Regions from separate parts of the Amycolatopsis sp. NPDC041971 genome, predicted to be linked through region 2. Evidence: riboswitches for the same ligand, from Rfam matches in the RefSeq annotation. Region 2 holds a riboswitch; the other holds the start of a gene.
What was found. Region 2 has a riboswitch for glycine ahead of gcvP (aminomethyl-transferring glycine dehydrogenase). Riboswitches for the same ligand answer to the same signal wherever they lie in the genome.
Positions count from the first base shown of each region.

Region 1 (4,416 bases), on a different contig from region 2:
CCATCGCGGGCTGGGGATTCGCGCCCGCGCTCGCCGCCGGGAACACCGTCGTGCTGAAACCCGCCGAGCTCACTCCGCTGACCGCGATCCGCCTCGGCGAACTCGCCCGTGAGGCGGGGATCCCCGAAGACGTCTTCCAGGTACTTCCCGGCAAGGGATCCGTGGTGGGCCAGCGGTTCGTGGACCACGCCGCGGTGCGGAAAGTGGTGTTCACCGGCTCGACCGAGGTCGGCAAGCAGATCATGGCCGGCTGTGCCGCGCGGGTGAAACGGGTGACGCTGGAGCTCGGCGGCAAGAACGCGAACATCGTCTTCGCCGACGCCGACCTGGAGAAGGCCGCGGCCACCGCGCCGTACGGCGTCTTCGACAACGCGGGGCAGGACTGCTGCGCGCGGTCGCTGATCCTGGTGCAGTCGAGCGTGTACGAGAAGTTCATGGAGCTGCTGGAACCCGCGGTGAACGGTGTGGTGGTGGGGGATCCGCGGCTGGAAGTGACCGAGATGGGGCCGCTGATCTCGGCGGGGCACCTCGCGAAGGTGTCGTCCTATGTGGACGACGCCGCGCCGGTGGCGTTCCGGGGCAACGCGCCGCTGGGGCCGGGCTACTGGTTCCCGCCGACCGTCGTCACCCCGCCGGATCTGCGGCATCCGCTGGCCTCGGACGAGATCTTCGGCCCGGTCGTCGCGGTGCTCCCGTTCGACGGGGAGGCGGACGCGGTGACCATGGCCAACGACACCGAGTACGGCCTGTCCGGCTCGATCTGGACTCGCGACGTCGGCCGCGCCTTCCGCGTCGCGCGTGGCGTCGAAGCCGGGAACCTTTCGGTGAACTCGCATTCGTCCGTCCGGTACTGGACGCCGTTCGGCGGGTTCAAGCAGTCCGGGCTCGGCCGCGAGCTCGGTCCGGACGCCGTCGACGCCTTCACCGAGACCAAGAACGTCTTCATCAGCACGGAGGATTGAATGGTGCAGCGTTTCGAAGGCCGCGTCGCGGTCATCACCGGCGGGAGCAGCGGCATCGGCCTCGCCACCGCGCGGCGGCTGGCGAGCGAGGGCGCGAAGGTCGTCATCGGCGACATCTCCGCCGAGGCGGGCAAAGCCGCGGCCGACGAGGTCGGCGGCCTGTTCGTGCAGGCCGACGTCACCGATGTCGAGCAGGTCGATGCCCTCTTCCAGACCACAGTGGACACTTTCGGGTCGGTCGACGTCGCGTTCAACAACGCCGGCATCTCCCCGCCGGAGGACGATTCGATCCTGACCACGGGTATCGACGCGTGGGAGAGGGTGCAGAAGGTCAACCTGACCTCGGTGTACCTGTGTTGCAAGGCCGTGCTGCCGCATATGCAACGGCAGGGCAAGGGCTCGATCATCAACACGGCGTCGTTCGTCGCGGTGATGGGCGCGGCGACTTCGCAGATCTCCTACACCGCTTCCAAGGGCGGGGTGCTGGCGATGAGCCGGGAACTGGGCGTCCAGTTCGCGAGGGAGAACATCCGGGTCAACGCGCTGTGCCCGGGTCCGGTGAACACCCCGCTGCTGAAGGAACTGTTCGCGAAGGACCCCGAGCGGGCCGCGCGGCGGCTGGTGCACGTGCCGGTCGGGCGGTTCGCCGAGCCGGAGGAGATCGCCGCGGCCGTCGCCTTCCTGGCCAGCGACGACGCCTCGTTCATCACTGCTTCGCAGTTCCTGGTGGACGGCGGGATCTCGGGCGCCTACGTCACCCCTCTGTGACGCGCTCGCGCTGTCCGTGAAGGCCTCCTTGAGGGACCCAGGGTCCCTCAAGGAGGCCTTCACGGACTTGGGCCGCCTCGTCACTCGTCCCGGTGGCTGGGGAGGCGGGCCGCTGAGCTGCGTTGCTCCGCCATGGTCGCGACCTCGAGATGACGCGCATATGCGCCGAGACCGGTGGCACCATCACCGCGAAAGAGGAACGCGTGACTCGCGTGATCAGACCCGTAACTCCCGTGATCAGACCCGTAACTCGCGAGTTCCGCCGCTGATCACGCGAGTTACGGCTCCGAGCACGCGTGTCCCGAGTGACGTCGTCGGGCGGAAGTAGACGCGCGTCGAACCCGCCAGGTACGGTGTGCGCACAACTACAGACAGGGCCGTTGAGCTGGAGCGGGAGAGCCCTCACGAACGTGGTGGGGCACCGAAGGAGCAAACTCCCCGGAATCTCTCAGGTACTCACTACCGCTTCCGCGAGGCCACTCTGGAAAGCAGGCGCGCAAGTGCGCCTCACCCAAGGTGAAAGCCGCATCACATGCGGTGAAACTCTCAGGTGCCATGACAGAGGGGGAGTTCCCGGCGCACCGGTCTATCCGGCGCCTGACCCAAGGAGCTCCCTTGACCAGTACGTCCTTCGACGACCGGCACATCGGCCCCTCGGAGTCCGAGCAGGCCAAGATGCTCGCCGAGGTCGGCTATGGCAGCCTCGACGCCCTGGTGCAGGCCGCCGTGCCGTCCGCGATCCGGGTCACCCGTGACCTGGAGCTTCCCCCCGCCGCGTCCGAAGAGGACGCCATCGCCGAGCTTCGCGCGCTCGCCGCGCTCAACAAGCCGATGACGCAGATGATCGGCCTCGGCTTCCACGACACGGTCACCCCGGCGGTCATCCGCCGCAACGTGCTGGAGAACCCGGCCTGGTACACGGCGTACACGCCGTATCAGCCGGAGATCTCGCAGGGCCGTCTCGAAGCGCTCCTCAACTTCCAGACCATGGTCTCCGAGCTGGCCGGTCTCACCACCGCGAACGCCTCCTTGCTCGACGAGTCCACCGCGGTCGCCGAGGCCGTCATGCTGATGCGCCGCGTGTCGAAGGCGAAGTCGAACAAGGTGGTCCTCGACGCCGAGTGCCTGCCGCAGACCATCGCCGTCGTCCGCACCCGCGCCGAGGCCATGGGCGTCGAGGTCGAGGTCCGTGACCTGCTCACCGGCTTGCCGGACGAGTTCTTCGGCGTCGTCGTCCAGTACCCGGGTGCTTCCGGCGTGCTGCGCGGCGCGGGCTTCTACTCCGCCATCTCCGAGACCGCGAAGGCCGCGGGCGCGTTGTACACCGTCGCCGCCGACCTGCTCGCCCTCACACTGATCACCGCGCCGGGTGAGTTCGGCGCCGACATCGCCGCCGGTTCCACCCAGCGCTTCGGCGTCCCGCTCGGTTACGGCGGGCCGCACGCCGGCTACATGGCCGTCCGCGCCGGGCTCGAGCGTTCGCTGCCAGGCCGCCTCGTCGGGGTCTCGGTCGACGCCGACGGCAACCCCGCGTACCGCCTCGCCCTGCAGACCCGCGAGCAGCACATCCGCCGCGAGAAGGCGACCTCCAACATCTGCACGGCGCAGGTGCTGCCCGCCGTGCTCGCCGCGATGTACGCGGTGTACCACGGTCCGGACGGCCTCAAGCGCATCGCGACCCGCGTCCACGAGCTGACCGCTGGCTTGGCTGATGCTCTGCGCGCGGGCGGCGTCGAGGTCGTCCACGAGGGCTTCTTCGACACCGTCCTCGCCCGCATGCCCGGACAGGCCGAAGCGGTCGTCGCGGTCGCGCGCGAGAACGGGATCAACCTCGGCCCGGTCGACGCCGACCACGTCCGCGTCGCCGTCGACGAGGTCACCACGCCCGCGATCATCGCGAAGGTGCTCAACGCGTTCGGCGTCGACACTCCGGCAGCCGAGGCCCAGGCGCTGCCCGCCGGCTTGCAGCGCGAGAGCGAGTACCTCACGCACGAGGTCTTCCACTCGCACCGCTCCGAGACCGCGATGCTGCGCTACCTGCGCAGCCTGTCCGACCTCGACTACGCGCTCGACCGCGGCATGATCCCGCTCGGCTCCTGCACGATGAAGCTCAACGCCACCACCGAGATGGAGCCGATCAGCTGGCGCGAGTTCGCGGGTATCCACCCGTTCGCCCCGGTCGAGGACGCCGAGGGCTACCACGTCCTCGTCGAGCAGCTTTCGAGCTGGCTGGCCGAGGTCACCGGTTACGACAAGGTGTCGTTGCAGCCGAACGCCGGTAGCCAGGGCGAACTCGCCGGACTGCTCGCGATCCGCGCGTACCACCACGCCAACGGTCAGGCCGAACGCGAGGTCTGCCTGATCCCGTCGTCCGCGCACGGCACGAACGCCGCTTCCGCGGTCATGGCGGGCATGCGCGTCGTTGTGGTCAAGTGCACCGCCGAGGGCAACGTCGATCTCGACGACCTGCGTGCCAAGGTCGAGACCAACCGCGACACGCTGTCCGCGATCATGGTCACGTACCCGTCCACGCACGGTGTCTACGAGCACGGCATCGACGAGCTGGCCAAGATCGTGCACGACGCGGGCGGCCAGGTCTACGTCGACGGCGCGAACCTCAACGCCCTGCTCGGTCTCGCCAAGCCGGGTGAGTTCGGCGGCGACGTCTCGCATCTGAACCTGCACA
Region 1 is NZ_JBVJCE010000023.1:164,073-168,488, forward strand. It holds gene ACZ6DT_RS35400 (aldehyde dehydrogenase family protein) at 1-962, shown strand, start outside; gene ACZ6DT_RS35405 (3-oxoacyl-ACP reductase) at 963-1,730, shown strand; glycine riboswitch at 2,202-2,302, shown strand; gene gcvP (aminomethyl-transferring glycine dehydrogenase) at 2,346-4,416, shown strand, end outside.
Region 1: linked by a shared signal. The riboswitch ahead of gcvP (aminomethyl-transferring glycine dehydrogenase) and the one ahead of gcvP (aminomethyl-transferring glycine dehydrogenase) in region 2 are both predicted to bind glycine.

Region 2 (4,416 bases):
GAATTCGCCGAAAGCGCCTTCCTGCTGCCCCTGTCGCAGCTGACGTTCGAGCCGGCCGGTCCGGAACTCCTCGACGAGCGGCGCCGACATGAACCAGCCCTCGGCGTCCGAACCGCTCGAAGCCATCTCGACCATGACCCGCACCAGCTCCGGGTACGAGCCGAGGAACGCGATCTCCGACTCGATGTAGCCGCGCAGCAGCCCGGCCCGGTCGGTCGTGCCTTGGATCCGATCCTCGAGGAACTTGTCCTTCATGCCGGTCGCGGTGGTGACCACGGCCTGCATCAGGCCTGCCTTGTTGGTGAAGTGGTAGGAGATGATCCGGGTGCTGGACAGCCCGGCCCGCTCCTTGATCTTCGCGAACGACGTCTTGTGGTAGCCGAGGTCGGAGATCGTCGCGATCGTGGCCCCGATGAGCTGGGCCCGGCGGGCCGCCTCGGTGACCGACAGCCCCAGCTCCGCCTGAACCTCTTGCATGGCGCTTTGGGTGGAGGGATTTACTTGCATGAGTAAAAAATAACACGACCGAGTAAAAGTGGCAAAGGTGCGGCCGAATGGGGGGCCATGCTCGACAAGCCTCAAGAAGAGCTTGAGGCCGACCGCGCGTCGCGTTGACCGGTTTGCCGGACGCGCTTACCGTCAATGGAGGTAAATCGCCAAGATGTGATTCGGGTGTCTGGGGCATCCCTCTTGACGATGAACTCCGGTGCGGGCTCACGTGGGTCCGCGCGGCTTTGTTCGCCGGCCGCCAGGCCGGGCGAGGGGAGGCATGGCGTGGTCGAGGCTGGTAGCCCTCAAGAGCCGCTCGTTCCGGTCGCTGACGGCGAGCAGGGCGAGCTGTTTCCCGATTCTTCCCTTCCGGACGAACTCGTCGGTTACCGCGGTCCCGCCGCCTGTCAGATCGCCGGGATCACCTACCGGCAGCTCGACTACTGGGCCCGTACGAAGCTGGTCGCGCCGAGTATCCGCACGGCGCACGGTTCCGGTTCGCAGCGGCTCTACTCGTTCAAGGACATCCTCGTCCTGAAGGTCGTCAAGCGGCTGCTGGACACCGGTGTCTCACTGCAGAACATCCGCGTCGCCGTCGACCACCTGCGCCTGCGCGGCGTCCGTGACCTCGCCAAGGTCACCCTGTTCTCCGACGGCACCACCGTCTACGAGTGCACCTCGCCCGAAGAGATCGTCGATTTGCTCCAAGGCGGGCAGGGTGTCTTCGGGATCGCGGTCAGCGGCGCGATGCAGGAGATCAGCGGCACGATCCACGAGTTCCCGGCCGAGCGGGCCGACGGCGGCGTGGTCGAAACGGTCACGCCGGACGAGCTCACGCAGCGCCGTAACGCACGTCGCACCGGCTGATCATGAGGCCGCGCGGGCGGCAGGGTAGGCTCACTTCCGCGGTCGACGAATCCGCGCGGGAGAGACCGAGCCGATAACCGTTGAGCTCGGCGCCGAAGGAGCAAGTCCTCCCCGGAACCTCTCAGGCACCCTGGACCGCGCGGAAGAGACGCCTCTGGAAAGTGGTTCGCCAGGTCACAGCCTGGCGGCCCCGCCGACGGTGCAAGCCCGGCTCAACACTCGGGCGAAACTCTCAGGCGCCCCCACGGGGGTACGGACAGAGTGGGGAGGGCCAGGGACGAATCCGTCCCGGCCCCACCCCCGCGTCTTGGGAGGTTCCCGATGGAGCCCGTTTCACTGGCCGCTCTCGAATCCGGAACCCCGTTCGCGGACCGGCACATCGGTCCCGGCACCGAAGAGCTCGCGCGCATCCTCGACGTCGTCGGCGTCGCCTCCCTGGACGAGCTCGCCGAGCGGGCCGTTCCCGCGTCACTGCGGGAATCCGCGACGCCGCCGGAGCTGCCGCCGCCCGCCACCGAGACCGGCGCGCTCGCCGAACTCCGCGCGCTGGCCGCGCGCAACCGGCCGATGGTCCAGATGATCGGGCTCGGCTACCACGACACCGTGACCCCGCCGGTGATCCGCCGGAACGTGCTGGAGAGTCCGGCCTGGTACACCGCGTACACGCCGTATCAGCCGGAGATCTCGCAGGGCCGCCTCGAAGCGCTGCTCAATTTCCAGACCATGGTCGCCGATCTGACCGGCTTGTCGATCGCGAACGCGTCGATGCTGGACGAGGCGACCGCCGCGGCGGAGGCGATGACGCTGGTCCGCCGGGCGGGCAAGACGAAGTCGGCCCGGTTCGTGGTCGACGAGGACACCCTTCCGCAGACGATCGAGGTCCTGCGCACCCGCGCCGAACCGCTCGGCATCGAGCTGGTGACCGCGGATCTGTCCCAGGGCATCACCGGACTGGGGCTCGGCGGCGACTTCTTCGGGGTGCTGCTGTCGTACCCGGGCGCGTCGGGCGTCGTCCGCGAATGGGACCACACCATCGCCGAGGCCAAGGCGCTGGGCGCGGCGGTGGTGATGGCCGCGGATCCACTGGCACTGACGCTGCTGCGGTCGCCCGGTGAACTCGGCGCCGACGTCGCGATCGGGTCGACGCAGCGATTCGGTGTCCCGATGGGCTTCGGCGGGCCGCACGCGGCGTACCTCGCCGTCCGGCAAGGGCTCGAACGGCAGCTGCCCGGCCGGCTGGTCGGGGTGTCGAAGGACGCCGACGGCGCACCCGCGTACCGGCTCGCGTTGCAGACCCGCGAGCAGCACATCCGCCGCGAGAAGGCGACGAGCAACATCTGCACCGCCCAGGTGCTGCTGGCGGTGATCGCGTCGATGTACGCGGTGTACCACGGTCCCGAAGGCCTGCGCGCCATCGCGAACCGCGCGCACCGGATGGCCACCGTGCTCGCGGCGGGGCTCGCCGAAAGCGGTGTCGACGTCGTGCACTGCGAGTTCTTCGACACCGTGATGGTCGCCGTCCCCGGCCGCGCGACGGGCATCGTCGCCACCGCCCGGGAACTCGGGGTCAACCTGCGGCTCGTCGACGCGGACCATGTCGCCGCAGCCTGTGACGAGACGACGACCCGGGAACACCTTTCCCTGGTGTGGAAAGCTTTCGGGGCCTCGGTGTCCGATGTGGACTTACTCGACGCGGACACCGCGGACGGTTTCCCGCCGGACCTGCGCCGCACCAGTGCTTACCTGACGCATCCGGTCTTCCACGCGCACCGCTCGGAGACGGCGCTGCTCCGGTACCTGAGGGCGTTGTCCGACAAGGACGTCGCGCTCGACCGGAGCATGATCCCGCTCGGCTCCTGCACGATGAAACTCAACGCCACGGCCGAGATGGAACCGATCACCTGGCCAGAGTTCGCGAGTCTGCACCCGTTCGCGCCCGCCGAGGACGCGGCCGGACTGCTCACGATCGTGAAAGACCTCGAGCGGTGGCTCGCCGGCATCACCGGCTACGACGCGGTCTCCCTGCAGCCGAACGCCGGAAGCCAGGGCGAGTTCGCCGGGCTGCTGGCGATCCGCGCCTATCACCGCGAACGCGGGAACGCGGCACGTGACGTCTGCTTGATCCCGTCCAGCGCGCACGGCACGAACGCGGCCAGCGCGGTCATGGCGGGGATGCGCGTGGTCGTGGTGAAATGCGACGACGAAGGTAACATCGACCTCGGCCACCTCAGGTCCACGGTGGACGATCACGCGGACGACCTCGCCGCGATCATGATCACCTACCCCTCGACGCACGGCGTCTACGAAGACACCGTTCGCGAGGTCTGCGCGCTGGTGCACGACGCGGGCGGCCAGGTGTACGTCGACGGCGCGAACCTGAACGCGCTGATCGGGGTCGCGCAGTACGGGAAGTTCGGCGCCGACGTCTCCCATCTGAACCTGCACAAGACCTTCTGCATCCCGCACGGTGGCGGCGGACCGGGCATCGGGCCGATCGGCGTGCGCGCGCATCTGGCGCCGTACCTGCCGAACCACCCGCTTCAGCCGGGCGCCGGCCCGGCCACCGGCGTGGGCCCGATCAGCGCCGCGCCGTGGGGGAGCGCGTCGATCCTGCCGATCTCCTGGGCCTACGTCCGGATGATGGGAGCCGACGGGTTGCGGCGCGCGACCCTGACCGCGGTCGCGAACGCCAACTACGTCGCCAAACGTCTCGCCGGGCACTACCCGGTGCTGTACTCCGGCCACGAGGGACTCGTGGCGCACGAATGCATCCTCGATCTCCGCGCGATCACCAAACGGACCGGCGTCACCGTCGACGACGTGGCCAAACGGCTGGCCGACTACGGCCTCCACGCGCCGACGATGTCCTTCCCGGTCGCCGGAACGCTCATGGTCGAGCCCACCGAGAGCGAGAACCTCGGCGAACTCGACCGGTTCTGCGACGCGATGATCGCGATCCGCGGTGAGATCGAGAAGGTCGCCGCGGGGGAGTGGCCGGTGGCCGAAAGCCCGCTGCGCAACGCCCCGCACACCGCGCGCTGTCTCACGGGCGAGTGGGAT
Region 2 is NZ_JBVJCE010000036.1:2,370-6,785, reverse strand. It holds gene ACZ6DT_RS39745 (TetR/AcrR family transcriptional regulator) at 1-477, opposite strand, end outside; gene ACZ6DT_RS39740 (MerR family transcriptional regulator) at 775-1,356, shown strand; glycine riboswitch at 1,403-1,504, shown strand; gene gcvP (aminomethyl-transferring glycine dehydrogenase) at 1,678-4,416, shown strand, end outside.